DNA from 2 places in the Azospirillum sp. P4_B5 genome. Region 2 is predicted to be linked to the other one. Evidence: predicted binding sites of a transcription regulator. Region 2 holds the regulator's gene; the other holds the start of a gene.
What was found. The regulator LexA, encoded in region 2, represses DNA repair genes until DNA is damaged. The targets are predictions, from matches to a motif close to ATGTTCTANTTTGGTTC.

Region 1 (7,360 bases), on a different contig from region 2:
TACTCGTAGAGGCCCTGCTGCGCCTTGGTGGTGGACTTGATGTGCCAGGCGAGCAGCGGCTTGTTCAGGGCGCGGGCGACCTCCTGGGCCAGCACGGTCTTGCCGGTTCCCGGCTCTCCCTTCACCAGCAGCGGGCGCTCGAGCGTGATGGCCGCGTTGACGGCCACCATCAGGTCGTCGGTGGCGACGTAGGAATCGGTGCCGGTAAAGCGCATGCCAGTCGGTTCCGCGGTATTGTTCGTTGACCCGCGCATCCTTCCAGCACGGCGGGCGTCATGCAAGACGGAACCGCCACGGGCCGCCCGGCGTTCCCCCGCGGAAGGAGTCCGTCATGGCGACCGATCCGAATTTTTGGCCCGATTATCTGGAACAGCACCGCGACCCGACGAACCGGGCGTTGCACGTCGCCGGCACACTGTCGGCGGCGACCTTGCTGACGGTGGGACTGGCCCGCCGCGACTGGCGGGCGCTCGTGGCGGCACCGCTGGTCGGCTATGGCGCGGCGTGGCTGGGCCATTTCCTGGTGGAGCGCAACCGGCCCAAGACGCTGGACGCGCCGCTGGCCTCGCTGGCCGCGGATGTCCGCATGGCCGGGCTGGCCCTGACCGGACAGCTGGCGCGGGAATACCGACGCTACGGCATTCCCGACCGCCCCGGCCTCGTGATCCGCAGGCACCCGCCGAGCACACCCGCGTTGGAGCCGGTGCACTCGGACGAGAAACGCAGTTAGGAGGCGGCCTTCGCCGAAGGTTTTTAAGAGGCGGCTTTCGCCGCCACGGCCTTCTCGATGGCCTCGACCGCGGCGGGGGCCAGCGCGGCATCCGGACCGCCGGCCTGGGCCATGTCCGGACGGCCGCCGCCGCCCTTCCCGCCCAGGGCCTCCGCACCGACGCGCACCAGATCGACGGCGCTGATCTTGGCCGTCAGGTCGTCGGTGACGCCGACGACGATGGACGCCTTGCCCTCGTTCGACGCGATCAGAACGACCACGCCGGAGCCGACCTGCTTCTTCAGCTCGTCGGCCATCGGCTTCAGGTCCTTGGCCGGCAGGCCTTCGACCACGCGGGCGGCGAACTTGACGCCCGCAATGTCCTTGGCCTCGTTGCCGCCCTCGGCCTTGGCGCCGCCACCCATCGCCACCTGACGGCGGAGTTCGGCCAGCTCGCGCTCCATCTTCCTGCGCTCGTCGACCAGGACGGCGAGGCGGGACGGAACGTCCTCCGGACGGACCTTCAGGACGGATGCCGCCTCGGTCAGCAGATGGTCGCGCTCCGACAGCCACGCCTTGGCGCCGGTGCCGGTCAGCGCCTCGATGCGGCGCACGCCGGCGGCGACGGCGCCCTCGGCGACGATCTTGAACAGGCCGATGTCGCCGGTGCGGCGGACGTGGGTGCCGCCGCACAGCTCGATGGAATAGTCGCGGTCCAGCTCACCGTGCGGGCCGCCCATGGAGACGACGCGCACCTCGTCGCCGTACTTCTCGCCAAACAGCGCCATGGCGCCGGATGCGCGGGCTTCGTCCGGAGACATCAGACGGGTGACGACCTCGCTGTTGCCGAGGATGCGGCGGTTCACCTCGTCCTCGACCGCGGCGATGTCCGCCGGGGTCAGGCCGGTCGGCTGGCTGATGTCGAAGCGCAGGCGCTCCTGGGCGACCAGCGAGCCCTTCTGGGTGACATGCTCGCCCAGGCGGCGGCGCAGCGCCTCGTGCAGCAGGTGGGTGGCCGAGTGGTTGGCACGGATGGCCGAACGGCGCTCCGTGTCAACGCGCAGTTCGACCACGTCGCCGACCTTCAGCGTGCCCTTGGTGACCGTGCCGACATGGGCCCAGACGGCGCCCAGCTTCTTCTGGGTGTCGGAGACGGCGACCTCGGTGCCCTCGGCGGAGAAGATCACGCCGGCATCGCCGACCTGACCGCCCGACTCGCCGTAGAAGGGCGTCTGGTTCACGATGACCAGCACCTCGTCCCCGGCGGCGGCCTGCTCGACGCGGGCGTCGCCCTTGACGATGGCGGTCACCTTGCCCTCGGCGACCTCGGTGTCGTAGCCGAAGAACTCCGTGGCGCCCAGCTCGTCCTTCAGCTCGTACCACAGCTTCTCGGTCGTCGCCTCGCCCGAGCCGGCCCAGGATTCGCGGGCCTTGCGGCGCTGCTCGTCCATGGCGGCCTTGAAGCCGCTCTCGTCGACCGGGCGGCCCTGGGTGCGCAGCACGTCCTGGGTCAGGTCGAGCGGGAAGCCGTAGGTGTCGTACAGCTTGAAGGCGACGTCGCCGGGCAGCGGCTGCCCCTCGCCCAGGCGCCCGACCTCGTCCTCCAGCAGGCGCAGGCCGCGCTCCAGCGTCTGCTTGAAGCGGGTCTCCTCCAGCTTCAGCGTCTCGACGATCAGGGCGCGGGCGCGGTTCAGCTCCGGATAGGCGTCGCCCATCTGCTGGATCAGCGCCGGAACGAGGCGGTGCATCAGCGGCTCGCGCGCGCCGATCATGTGGGCGTGGCGCATGGCGCGGCGCATGATGCGGCGCAGCACATAGCCGCGGCCCTCGTTCGACGGCAGCACGCCGTCGGCGATCAGGAAGCAGCAGGAGCGCAGATGGTCGGCGATGACGCGGTGCGAGACGGCGTGCGGGCCGTCCGGCGCGGTCTTCGTCGCCTCGGCGGAGGCCACGATCAGCGCCCGCATCAGGTCGATGTCGTAGTTGTCGTGCTTGCCCTGAAGCACGGCGGCCAGACGCTCCAGCCCCATGCCGGTGTCGATCGACGGCTTCGGCAGGGCGATCAGGTCGTCGGGACCGCGCTGCTCATACTGCATGAACACGAGGTTCCAGATCTCGATGAAGCGGTCGCCGTCCTGGTCGGGCGAGCCCGGAGGACCGCCGGCGATGTGCGGGCCGTGGTCGAAGAAGATCTCCGAGCAGGGGCCGCAGGGACCGGTGTCGCCCATGCGCCAGAAATTGTCGTCGGTCGGGATGCGGATGATGCGGTCGTCCGACAGGCCGGCCACCTTGCGCCAGATCCCCGCCGCGTCCTCGTCGGAGCTGTGGACGGTGACCAGCAGCTTGTCCGCCGGCAGCCCGAACTCCTTCGTCACGAGGTTCCAGGCGAAGGCGATCGCGTCGTCCTTGAAATAGTCGCCGAACGAGAAGTTGCCCAGCATCTCGAAGAAGGTGTGGTGCCGCGCCGTGTAGCCGACATTGTCCAGGTCGTTGTGCTTGCCGCCCGCGCGCACGCATTTCTGCGAGGTGGTCGCGCGCGAATAGGGACGCTGCTCCGCCCCGGTGAAGACGTTCTTGAACTGCACCATGCCGGCGTTCGTGAACATCAGCGTCGGGTCGTTGCGCGGAACCAGCGGCGACGACTCCACGATCTGGTGGCCGTTTTTCGCGAAAAAGTCCAGGAACGTGCGGCGGATGTCGTTGGCGGTCTTCATAGGCTGTCCAGGCTCCGGCTACGGTCGGCTACAATCGGCGGCGCGGCCTTGTTCGCGGCCGAACCGTGCTTTTAACGTGACTTGCGGTGGCTGTCCACAGAGTGCCCGCGACGGGCTCCCACGCGGCGACAGGCCGCGTGGACGGAGCGCCACACATTTGCATGATCGTCGGCGAGGACGGGCGGTGGATGACCACCGCCCCGCCGCTCAGAAGGAGATGAGAGGATGCGGAAAATCCTCGAACTCCTGATCCTGCTGTTGCGGGCGCTCAAGCTGCTGCTTGAGATCCTGAACCGCTAGGACCGGGCCGGCGGWCGGGTGCTGGAACACCCGTCCGCCCAGCCTGAATGTAAGGTCTTTCCAGCCGTCCGGCAAGACGGCGAAAGCCCCTTCCCGGCGGACCGGAGAGGGGCTTTCACGCAGCGAAACCGGCTTGCCGCCCGGGATCACTCCGGGGTCGCGGCCTCGCCGTCGGCTTCCGGAGTGCCCATCATCGCGTCGGCGACGAGACCGGCGTTGCCGCGGATCTTCGCCTCGATGGAGTCGGCCGCCGCCGGGTTGTTGCGCAGGTAGTTCTTGGCGTTCTCGCGGCCCTGGCCGATGCGGGTGCCGTCATAGCTGAACCACGCGCCCGACTTCTCCACCACGCCGGCCTGGATGCCGAGGTCGAGAAGCTCGCCCACCTTCGACACGCCCTCGCCGTACATGATGTCGAACTCGACCACGCGGAACGGCGGGGCCATCTTGTTCTTCACCACCTTCACGCGGGTCTGGTTGCCCACCACCGTCTCGCGGTCCTTGATCGCGCCGATGCGGCGGATGTCCAGGCGAACGGAGGCGTAGAACTTCAGCGCGTTGCCGCCGGTGGTCGTCTCCGGGTTGCCGAACATCACGCCGATCTTCAGGCGGATCTGGTTGATGAAGATCACCAGGCAGTTCGACTTGGAGATGGAGCCGGTCAGCTTGCGCAGCGCCTGGCTCATCAGGCGGGCGTGCAGGCCGACGTGGCTGTCGCCCATCTCGCCTTCCAACTCGGCGCGCGGCACCAGGGCGGCGACGGAGTCGACCACCAGCACGTCGACGGCGCCGGAGCGCACCAGCGTGTCGGCGATCTCCAGCGCCTGCTCACCCGCGTCGGGCTGGGAGATCAGCAGATCGTCGATGTTCACGCCCAGCTTGCGGGCGTAGGACGGGTCGAGCGCGTGTTCCGCGTCCACGAAGGCGCAGGTGCCGCCGTTCTTCTGGGCCTGGGCGATGGCGTGCAGCGCCAGCGTCGTCTTGCCCGAGCTTTCCGGCCCGTAAATCTCGACGATGCGGCCGCGCGGCAGGCCGCCGATGCCCAGCGCGATGTCGAGGCCAAGAGAGCCGGTGGAAACGACCTCCGTCTCGACCGTGTTCTCGCGGGCGCCGAGCTTCATGATCGAGCCCTTGCCAAAGGCGCGCTCGATCTGCGCCAGAGCGGCATCCAGGGCCTTCTGCTTATCCATGGAATCCTTCTCGACCAAACGAAGCTGTGCGGACGACATGCCCGTCTCCCCTTGTTAGATCACATCCGCGGCCCCAGGGCCAACGATCTCACCAACGGTCATTCGGTGAGAGGGAATGTACCAGCTTTGTTCCTCTCCGCAAAGCCCTAAGTTCCGCGAATGTTCTCGTCCGAATGTAGGAACGATCCGCCGCCGCGCAACGGAATTCCAACTGCGGCGTTCAAGAAGGGAAGCCTCGCCAACAACGCCCAAAAAAGCCGGACATGAACACAGCCCATTCCACGCTCGACCGCATGATCGACCGCCTCACGACACAGCGTGTGGCGCTCGGCTGGGCCGCCGGCTGCGTCGCGGGGAGCCCTGGTCTGGTGATGGAGATCGGTCTGGGGAAGGGCCGCACCTACGACCATCTGCGCAGCCTGTTCCCACCGCGCGACATCCTGGTGTTCGATATGGGAGCGCGCGTTCCCGCCTCCCTGCGTCCGGACGATGACCGGCTGTTCCTCGGTGACTTCCGGGACACGCTGCCCGCCGCGACGGAGCGCTTCCGCGGTGCGGTGCGGCTGGCCCATGCCGACATCGGCAGCGCGCGGGAGGGCGAGGAGGAGGGCATCCGCAACTGGATTGGCGGGCTGATCGAACCCTTCCTGGCACCGGACGCGCTGGTTCTGTCGGACCGCCCGATCGGCGCGGGGCGTCGCGGCTGGGAGCCGGTCGACGTACCGGGAACGGAACGCTGGGCCTATCACGGCTGGCGCGTCGGATAGGCGCCACCGTCATCCACGCCGCTACTTCCCGTCCCGGATGACCTCCTTCACCTTGGAGGCAAGCTGCTTCAGGGAGAAGGGCTTGGGCAGGAAATGCGCGACCTCGACCCCGTCGATCTCGCCCAGCCGATCCTCGGCGTAGCCGGAGATGAAGATGACGCGCATGTCGGGCCTCATCTGCCGGACATGGCGGGCCAGGGTCGGGCCGTCCATCTGCGGCATCACCACGTCGGTGATCAGCAGGTCGATGCGGTTGCCGTCCGTGCCGAGCTGCTGCAACGCCGCCTCGCCGTTCTTGGCCTCCAGCACCTGATAGCCCTTGTTGCGGAGCGCGCGGGCGGAGAAGACGCGCACGGCGTCCTCGTCCTCCACCAGCATGATGGTGCCGGAGCCGGTCAGGTCGCTGCCGCGCCGCTCGCGCGGCTCGCCCTGGTCGGGACGGGCCTCGCCCTTGTGGCGGGGCAGCAGGATGGTGAAGGTCGTCCCCTCCCCCTTCTCCGATTCGACCAGCACGAAGCCGCCGGTCTGGCGGACGATGCCGTAGACGGTGGACAGCCCCAGCCCGGTGCCCGACCCCACGCCCTTGGTCGTGAAGAAGGGCTCGAAGATGCGCTGGAGATTCTCCTTGGGGATGCCGCAGCCGGTGTCGATCACCTCGATGGACACATAGTCGCCGGGCGGAATGGTCTCGTGCTCGCGGCGCTGCGCCTGCTCCACCACATGGTTGGAGGTGACGATGGTCAGCCGCCCGCCCCCGGCCATGGCGTCGCGCGCATTGACCACGAGGTTGATGATCACCTGTTCCAGCTGGTTCTGGTCCACCTTCACATAGCCGATGTCCCGGCCATGGAGCATCTTCAACTCGATGTTCTCGCCGATCAGCCGGCGCATCAGGTTGCCAAGCTCGGCCAGGACGTCGGTCACGCTCAGGATGCGCGGCTGAAGCGTCTGCTGGCGCGAGAAGGCCAGGAGCTGCCGCACGAGGTTGGCCGCGCGGTTGGCGTTCTGCTTGATCTGCATGATATCGCTGAAGGACTGGTCACCCGGCTTGTGGCGCAGCAGCAGCAGATCGCAGAAGCCGATCATCGCGGTCAGCAGGTTGTTGAAGTCGTGGGCGACGCCGCCGGCCAATTGGCCGACCGCCTGCATCTTCTGCGACTGGGCGAATTGGGCCTCCAGCCCCTTGCGCTCGGTCATGTCGATGAAATGCAGGATCAGCCCCACCGCCCCTTCCGGCCCCACCCCCCCGAGCCGCCGCGCGTAGAGCTGGGCCACCAGTTCCCGCCCGCCGGTCAGCCGCACCTCCAGCGGGGCGGCGGGGTCGGAGCCGCCCTGCACGGCGGTCAGCCGCTCGGTCACCATGGCGCGCTCCGCCGGAACGATCAGGTCGGCCATGGCCAGCCCGAGGACATTGCCGGCCTCGCTGCCGATCAGCGCCAGGAAGGCCTGGTTGCATTCCGCCAACCGCCCGCCCTCGTCCACCAGGGCGATGCCGATGGGCGCGTCCTCGAAAAAGCGCTGGAAGCGCTGCTCGGACAGGCGCAGGGCCTCCTGCCACTCGCGTTCCGGCGTCAGGTCGCGCACGACGGAGCGGGTGTGCGAGACCCGCCCGTCCTCGCTCCTCACCACGCTCTGCGCGACATAGGCCTGGAAACGGCGCCCCTGGAGCCCGTGCATGGCGAT
Region 2 (8,839 bases):
TTCGAGATCGAACCGGAACAGGCAGGCATCTTCCGCGCCCGGCCGGAGCTTCTGAAGGGCGGCGACGCCCATGTGAACGCCGAGGCCATCCGCGCGCTGTTCGACGGCGTCCAGGGCGCCTACCGCGACATCGTGCTGCTGAACGCCGCCGCCGCGCTGCATGTGGCGGGCAAGGCCGGCGACCTGAAGGAGGGCGTCGAGCAGGCCCGCCACGCCATCGACAGCGGCGCCGCCCGCGCCGTGCTCCAGCGCCTCGTGTCCATCACGAATTCGTCCATTACCAACGAACCGGTTGCCGCGCCATGAGCGACGTCCTGACCCGCATCTGCGACGACAAGCGCGCGCTGGTCCAAGCCCGCAAGTCCGCCCGCCCGCTGTCCGCGGTGGAGGACGCCGCCCGCACCGCCGACCCGGCGCGCGGCTTCATCCGCGCGCTGCGCCGCACGGTGGACGGGGGCCGCTACGGTCTGATCGCCGAAATCAAGAAGGCCAGCCCGTCCAAAGGGCTGATCCGCCCGGACTTCGACCCGCCGTCGCTGGCCCGCGCCTACCGCGAGGGCGGCGCCACCTGCCTGTCGGTGCTGACCGACGAGCCCTATTTCCAGGGCTGCGACGACTATCTGCTGGCCGCCCGCGCCGCGGTGGACCTGCCGGTGCTGCGCAAGGACTTCATGGTCGATCCCTACCAGATCGCCGAATCCCGCGCGCTGGGCGCCGACTGCATCCTCATCATCATGGCGGCGCTGAGCGACGCGCAGGCCGCAGAGATCGAGGACGCCGCCATCGCCTGGGGCCTGGACGTGCTGGTCGAGGTGCACAACCGCGAGGAGCTGGACCGCGCGCTGGCGCTGAAGACCCCGCTTCTCGGCGTGAACAACCGGAACCTGAAGACTCTGGCGGTCGACATCGCCACGACCGAGGAACTGGCCGCCCATGTGCCCGCCGACCGCATGCTGGTCGCCGAAAGCGGTCTCTACAGCCCGGCGGACCTGTCGCGCATGGCGGCGGTGGGCGCGTGTTGTTTCCTGGTCGGTGAATCGCTGATGCGGCAGGAGGATGTGACCGCGGCCACCCGCGCCCTGCTCGCCTGATATCAAATAAAAAAGCAATGGGGAGGAGCGACGCCGTGCCGAACGTGACCATTGCCCGTGAAAGCCCGCTCCAGGACGAGGTGGTCCAGCTCATCGAGGAGTTGGACCGCTATCTGGGCGACTTATACCCAGCCGAGAGCAACCATCTGCTCGACCTGCAGTCGCTGGCCAAGCCGGACATCCGCTTCCTTGTCGCCCGGCGTTCCGGAACCGTGGTCGGCTGCGGCGCTATGCGCATCGACATCGAGGGCGGCTATGGCGAGGTCAAGCGGATGTTCGTCCAGCCGACCGCGCGCGGTGGCCAGATCGGGCGGCGCCTTCTGGAACGCATCGAGGACGAGGCCCGCGCCGCCGGCCTGTCCCTGCTGCGGCTGGAAACCGGCGTCTATCAGGACGAGGCCATCGCGCTCTACCGCAAGCAGGGCTTCGCCGACCGCGGTCCCTTCGGCCCCTACGGCCCGGACCCGTTGAGCCTGTTCATGGAGAAACCCCTATGACCGACCAGCCCGCAAGCGGCTTCACCCATTTCGACGCCGAAGGCCGCGCGGTGATGGTGGACGTGTCCGGCAAGGCCGACACGGAACGCACGGCGACCGCCCGCGGCTCCGTCCTGATGCAGCCGGAAACGCTGGCGCTCATCCTCCAGGGCGGCGTCAAGAAGGGCGACGTGCTGTCGGTGGCCCGGCTGGCCGGCATCATGGGGGCCAAGCGCACGCCGGACCTGATCCCGCTGTGCCACCCGCTGATGCTGACCTCGGTCAAGGTGGACCTGACCTGCGACCCCGAGCGCAACGCCGTGGACATCACCGCCACCTGCAAGCTCAGGGGGCAAACCGGCGTGGAGATGGAAGCGCTGACCGCCGTGTCGGTCGCCGCACTCACCGTCTACGACATGTGCAAGGCGGTGGACCGCGGCATGACCATCACCGAGGTCAAGCTGCTCCACAAGGCCGGCGGCAAGAGCGGCGAATGGGGGAGCGCGGTCTGATGCTGCAGGTCGGTGAAGCCCGCGCCCGCATTCTCGCCGCCTTCACCGCCCTGCCGGCGGAGACGGTGCCGCTGCCCGACGCGCTGGGGCGCGTCCTGGCGGAGCCCGCCGTCGCCCGGCTGACCCAGCCGCCTTTCGCCGCCGCCGCCATGGACGGCTGGGCCGTCCGCGCCGCCGACATCGATCCGGCGTCGGCGGATGCGCCGGTCACGCTGCGCCGGATCGGCGAGTCCGCGGCCGGCCACGCCTTCGCCGGAACGGTCGGCGCCGGCGAGGCCGTGCGCATCTTCACCGGCGCCCCACTGCCCGCCGGGGCCGACGCCGTGGTGATGCAGGAGGATTGCGAAGACGCCGGGGACCGCGTGCGCGTCGGGCGCGCCGTGCCCGCGGGCCGCTTCATCCGCCCCGCCGGTCTGGACTTCACCGCCGGAGAGAACCTCCTTCCCAAGGGACGGCTGCTCACCGCCCGCGACGTCGCCCTGGCCGCCGCGGCCAATCTGCCCTGGCTGCGCGTCCACCGCCGCCCGCGGGTCGCCGTGCTCGCCACCGGAGACGAGATCGCCCTGCCCGGCGATCCGCTGGGGCCGAGCCAGATCGTCAGTTCCAACGCGATCGGCCTGTGCGCACTGGTCGCCAGCCAGGGCGGCGTCGCGCACAATCTCGGCGTGGCCAAGGATGACCCGGAGCATCTCGCCGCCATGGCCGTCGGGGCGGCCGGCTGCGACCTGCTGGTGACCACGGGTGGCGCCTCGCAAGGTGAGCACGACCATGTGCGCGATGTGCTGGGCGGGCTGTCTCTGGACTTCTACCGGGTCGCCATGAAGCCCGGTAAGCCGTTGATTTTCGGGACGGCGAACGGCGTGCCGCTGCTCGGCCTGCCCGGCAATCCGGTGTCCACCGGGGTGGCCGCCGTGCTGTTCCTGGTGCCTGTCCTTCGCCGTCTCCAGGGGCTGCCCGCCGAGAACACCACGCTCACGGTCCGGCTCGGCGCGCCGCTGAGGGCCAACGACGACCGCACGGATTTCCTGCGCGCCACGCTGTCCATCGGACCGGACGGCGAGCCGGTCGCCACCCCCTTCCCGCGCCAGGACAGCGCGATGATGTCCCGGCTGGCCCAAGCCGACGCTTTGATCGTCCGCGAGCCTCAGGCCCCCGCCGCAACCGCCGGCGACCGCGTGACGGTGATCCCATTGAGCGGCGGTGTACTGTCGCTTTAATCCATTCTGCACCCCCAATCCCTTTGGCAATCGCTTTGGGAGTCCTGTCCGTCGATTTGCGATTGATTTCATCCGTAGGGCTTGACGGGGGTTAAGAACCAAACTAGAACATAAGGGAACGTTTTGCTTTTGTTCCATATCTAGTGCGGAACCGGTCGGGAGGCACAAATGCTCACGCGCAAGCAGCATGAATTGCTGCTTTTCATCAACGAGCGGCTCGGACAGGGCGGTGTGTCCCCTTCCTTCGATGAAATGAAGGACGCTCTCAACCTGAAGTCCAAGTCGGGTATCCACCGTCTGATCACCGGGCTGGAAGAGCGCGGCTTCATCCGCCGCCTGCCCCACCGCGCCCGCGCGCTGGAGGTGCTGCGGCTGCCGGAGGGGCTGGAGACTGCCCGGACCCGGCCGCCGCGCGCCAAGTTCCAGCCCAACGTCATCAAGGGTGACTTCAGCTTCGCGGGACGGGAGGCGAACCCGGCGTCCGAATCGGTGCAGCTTCCGCTCTACGGCCGCATCGCCGCGGGCACGCCCATCGAGGCGCTGCGCGACGGTTCCGCCTTCGTTGACATTCCCGCCGCCATGCTCGGCATGGGCGACCACTACGCGCTTGAGGTGGCCGGCGATTCGATGGTGGAGGCCGGCATCCTCGACCACGACACGGTGGTCATCCAGCGCTGCGACAGCGCGGACAACGGCTCGATCGTCGTCGCCCTGGTGGACGACGCCGAGGTCACGCTGAAGCGCCTGCGCCGCAAGGGCAACACCGTGGCGCTCGAACCGGCCAACGCCGCCTACGAGACCCGCATCTTCGGCGCCGACCGCGTCCGCGTGCAGGGCCGCCTTGTCGGTCTGGTGCGGAAGTACTGACGGCGGGATGCTCCGGGGCGGCGGTTCAGCGCGCCCCGGTCTTTCCATCGGAGAGCGTTCCTCCCATCGTCCACGGGCGGTCGCCACGCTGGCCACGCACGCTCTCGACGCGGATGCCCTTGTCCGTCAGGGTGAGCGCGTGCGCGCCCTCCCGCCGCAGGCGCCAGCGGTCGATGACCAGCGGCGCCCGACATCCGCGCGACGGGACCACGGTCACCACCGCATCGGCCAGCGCGCAATCCTCCGGCAAGGCGTCCGGCTGGCGCAGCAGCGCCACCGTCTTGCCCTGTGCACGGTAGAGGCATCCCAGAGCGTCACAGCGCAACCGCCCGTCCAGACTGACCCCGGCGAGCGGCCAGACATCCTGACCGCCCTTCTCCTCCGGCTTCTCCATGCCGTCACGCCGCCGCCAGCTGTTGGCGACCCGCCCGTCGCTGACGGTGGAGAGGCTGAGAATCCCCTCCGCGCCGCGCACGGCCATCAGCTTTCCGTCCTCCGACACCAGAATGTCGGGCCGCGACGCAAAGACCGGGGCGACCAGTCCACCGGTCAAGGCGACCAGCCCCAGCCAGCGCCAGCGCCCCGTCCAAATCGCCAGCCACAGACCGCCCAGCGTGACGGCGGCGATGGCGGCGTCGGGCATGGCCGGCAGAAACGCGGTGGCGCCGGGCAGCGCCGCGGTTCGCTCCGCCGTTTCGATGACCAGCCGGACGCCCCAGCTCATCGCCGTCACCGCCGGCCCCTCCAGCCCGAAGGGCAGCAGCAGGTAGGAGAGCAGGCTGAAGGGCATGATCCACACCGTCGTGATGGGGATCGCCACCATGTTGGACAGCACGCCGTAAAAGGCGACCTGCTGGAAATGGTAGAGCCCATAGGGCGTCGTCGCGACCGTCGCCACGACGCTGGAAAAGGCGATGCCGCCCAACGTCATCGTTCCTCGGCCGAGCCAGCCCAGCTCGCGCCGCCGACGCACCGCCCAGGGCGTGAACCGCTCGAAGGCCGCGATCAGGGCGACGACCGCCGCGAAGGACATCTGGAAGCTCGGCCCCAGCATTCCTTCGGGATCGTACAGGACGGTGACGATGCCGGCGAAGGCGACCAGCCGCATGCTGATCGGCGACCGGTCGGCGATGACCGCGCCCATGACGAGGCCGGTCATCAGCACCGACCGCAGCGTCGGCAAGGGCGCGCCCACCAGCAGCGTGTAGAGGATGGCCGACAGGATGCCGGCCAGCGCCGCGATCTTCTTGATCGGCCAGCGCAGGGCCACCCAGGGAACCAGCGCCAGAAGCGCGCGCACCACCCAGAAGACGATCCCCGCGGCGATGCCCACATGCAGGCCGGAAATGGACAGGAGATGCGCCAGCCCGCTGTCGCGGAAGGCGTCCATCATCGGCTCGGGAATCGCCGCCGCGTCGCCGTTCAGCAGGGCGGCGGTGACGCTGGCCCCCGCGGGGTCGGTCACGACGGCACGCACCCGCTCGGCGATGGCAGCACGGGCCCGCTCGAAAGCCACGGTCACCCGGCGCCAGCCACCGGGCAGTGGCGCCTCCTGTGCGACGGGAGCGCCCATGACGAAGCCGACCGCGCCGAAGCCTTCGAAATAGGCGCGCCGCTGCAGGTCGAACGCTCCCGGCTCCGCCGGGGCGGCCGGCGGGTGGAGCATGGCCCGCAGCTGGACCACCGTCCCGGCCTCCGGCGGAGTCACCTTGGCCGGCAGATGCAGTCGGACCCGCGCCGGTGTCGCCTCCGGAGCCAGCCGCTCCACCGTCGGTTCCCCGATCATCAGCCGCGTGCCGGTTGGTTGCCGCTCGACCGCCAGCACCCGCCCGGTCACCTGCACCGGTCCAAGCTCGCGCGTCAGCATCGGCGCCATCGCCGCCACGCTGTGCAGTTGCGCCGCGGCGAAGCCCAGAGCGACGCTCAGCAGCCCCAGCAGCAGGACGACCGGCGCCAGACGCCGCCGCGCCAGCCACAGCAGAGGCAGACAGCCCGCCGCAGCGCCCGGCCCCAGCCAGAGCGGGGGCTCGGCGGACAGGCCGAAATACAACGCCACGCCCGCCCCGGCCCCCACCGGCAGCCACAGCGCCCAGCGCTCCCGCTCCGCGGCGAGGCACTCCAGTGCCGCCGCGGAAAGGCGCGCGCCGACGCCGCGACGGACAGGACCGGCATCGCCCTCCTCCGCCGCCAAACCCCCGGCCATGCCCTCTTCAACCCCGTGGGCCATACTGTCGCCTATGCGCGCAAGGCAAATGCCTCCGGCGCCGTTAATGTGTTACACCACCGCACCACCGCAGTCGCACCGCCGCAGCCGCCGCGCGGCCGCCGCAGCACTGTAGCAGCGCCGAACCCGGAATTGAGCCACCCATGACCGTCGTCACCCGTTTCGCCCCGTCGCCCACCGGCTTTCTCCACATCGGCGGCGCCCGCACCGCGCTGTTCAACTGGCTGTACGCCCGCCACCACGGCGGCACGTACCTGTTGCGCATCGAGGACACCGACCGCCAGCGCTCGACGGACGCCGCGGTGGACGCCATCCTCGACGGTCTGTCCTGGCTCGGCCTCGACTGGGACGGCGACGCGGTCAGCCAGTTCGCCCGCAAGGACCGCCACGCCGAGGTGGCGCAGCAGATGCTGGCGGCCGGCCGCGCCTATCACTGCTACGCGAGCCCCGAGGAGCTGGAGGAGATGCGCGCCGCCCAGAAGGCCGCCGGCCAGCCGGTGCGCTACGACGGGCGCTGGCGCGACCGCGACCCGTCCGAGGCGCCGGCCGGCGTGAAGCCGGTGATCCGCCTGAAGGCGCCGCAGGAGGGCGAGACGGTCCTGAAGGACCGCGTCCAGGGCGAGGTGACGGTGCAGAACGCCCAGCTCGACGACCTGATCCTGCTGCGCGCCGACGGCACCCCGACCTATCTGCTGGCGGTGGTGGTGGACGACCACGACATGGGCGTGACCCACGTCATCCGCGGCGACGACCATCTGACCAACACCTTCCGCCAGATCCAGATCTACAACGCCATGGGCTGGGACCTTCCGGAGTTCGGCCACATCCCGCTGATCCACGGTCCGGACGGCGCCAAGCTGTCGAAGCGCCACGGCGCGCTCGGCGTCGACGCCTACCGCGACATGGGCTACCTGCCGGAGGCGATCCGCAACTACCTGCTGCGGCTCGGCTGGGGGCACGGCGACGACGAGATCATCGCGACCGAACAGGCCGTGGAGTGGTTCAACCTGGAAGGCATCGGGCGCTCCCCCTCGCGCTTCGACTTCGCCAAGCTGGAGAATCTGAACGCCCACTACATGCGGCAGGCCGACGACGCCCGCCTCGTGGGTCTGGCCGCCCCGCGGCTGGAGGCCGAGCTTGGCCGCGCGCTGACCGAGTCGGAGCGCGACCTGCTGACCCGCGCCATGAACGGGCTGAAGCAGCGCGCCCGCACCGTGGTCGATCTGGCGCAGAGCGCCCGCTTCTACCTCGCCGCCCGTCCGCTGGCGATGGACGAGAAGGCCGCCGCGCTGTTGGACGAGAAGGGCCGCGGCGTCCTGACCGACCTCGCCGCCCGCTTCGAGGCGGAAGCGGACTTCACCGCCGCCACCCTGGAAGGGCTGGTCCGCGCCTTCGCCGAGGAGCGGGGCGAGAAGCTGGGCAAGATCGCCCAGCCGCTGCGCGCGGCGCTCACCGGTTCCACCGTGTCGCCGCCCATCTTCGAGGTGGCGGAACTCCTCGGCCGCGCGGAAACGCTGGCCCGGATGAAGGATGCCGCAACTGCAGCACGGGGATAACTTCCGTGCGTTGATATCCGCCCGGCATAGAACTATGCTGCGCGCATTCGAAAAGGGCGTTAAGCCCCAACCCTAAAGATAAGGACGTGCCGAGATGACCCAAACCGCGGACAAGGCCGATACCTTCACCCTGATCGACAACCGGACTGGCAAGCAGGTCAGCCTGCCCGTGATGAAGGGAAGCACGGGTCCGGACGTGATCGACATCCGCAAGCTCTACGCCGAGACCGGTTGTTTCACCTACGATCCGGGTTTCACTTCGACGGGCAGCTGCGAGTCCAAGATCACCTACATCGACGGTGACGAGGGTATCCTGCTGCACCGCGGTTATGCCATCGACGACCTTGCCGAGCACGCGACCTTCCCGGAGGTCTGCTTCCTCCTTCTCAACAACCACCTGCCGAACGCCGCCGAGAAGGAAGAGTTCGAGGGCATACTGCGCGGCCACTCGATGGTGCACGAGCAGCTGACCCGCTTCTACAGCGGCTTCCGCCGCGACGCCCACCCGATGGCGGTTCTCTGCGGCGTCGTCGGCGCGCTGTCGGCCTTCTACCACGACTCGACGGACATCGAGGACCCGGTGCAGCGCAAGATCGCCGCGCACCGCCTGATCGCCAAGATCCCGGCGATCGCCGCGATGGCCTACAAGTACTCGGTCGGCCAGCCGTTCATGTACCCGCGCAACGACCTGTCCTACGCCGAGAACTTCCTCTACATGACCTTCGGCACGCCGTGCGAGCCGTACAAGGTCAACCCGGTCCTGTCCAAGGCCATGGACAAGATCTTCATCCTGCACGCCGACCACGAGCAGAACGCTTCCACCTCGACCGTCCGTCTGGCCGGTTCGTCGGGCGCCAACCCGTTCGCCTGCATCGCCGCCGGCATCGCCTCGCTGT

Region 1: the regulator LexA is predicted to act here: its motif matches at 5,026-5,042, upstream of recA (recombinase RecA).

What each region holds. Positions count from the first base shown of each region.
Region 1 is NZ_JBFUHT010000002.1:78,474-85,833, reverse strand. Features, by position in the region: gene AC1DVI_RS02015 (AAA family ATPase) at 1-215, opposite strand, end outside; gene AC1DVI_RS02010 (Mpo1-like protein) at 332-730, shown strand; gene alaS (alanine--tRNA ligase) at 754-3,423, opposite strand; gene recA (recombinase RecA) at 3,870-4,949, opposite strand; gene AC1DVI_RS01995 (class I SAM-dependent methyltransferase) at 5,174-5,677, shown strand; gene AC1DVI_RS01990 (PAS domain S-box protein) at 5,699-7,360, opposite strand, start outside.
Region 2 is NZ_JBFUHT010000016.1:70,707-79,545, reverse strand. Features, by position in the region: gene trpD (anthranilate phosphoribosyltransferase) at 1-306, shown strand, start outside; gene trpC (indole-3-glycerol phosphate synthase TrpC) at 303-1,091, shown strand; gene AC1DVI_RS14550 (GNAT family N-acetyltransferase) at 1,127-1,588, shown strand; gene moaC (cyclic pyranopterin monophosphate synthase MoaC) at 1,585-2,079, shown strand; gene AC1DVI_RS14540 (molybdopterin molybdotransferase MoeA) at 2,079-3,296, shown strand; gene lexA (transcriptional repressor LexA) at 3,465-4,163, shown strand; gene AC1DVI_RS14530 (ComEC/Rec2 family competence protein) at 4,189-6,366, opposite strand; gene gltX (glutamate--tRNA ligase) at 6,531-7,943, shown strand; gene gltA (citrate synthase) at 8,038-8,839, shown strand, end outside.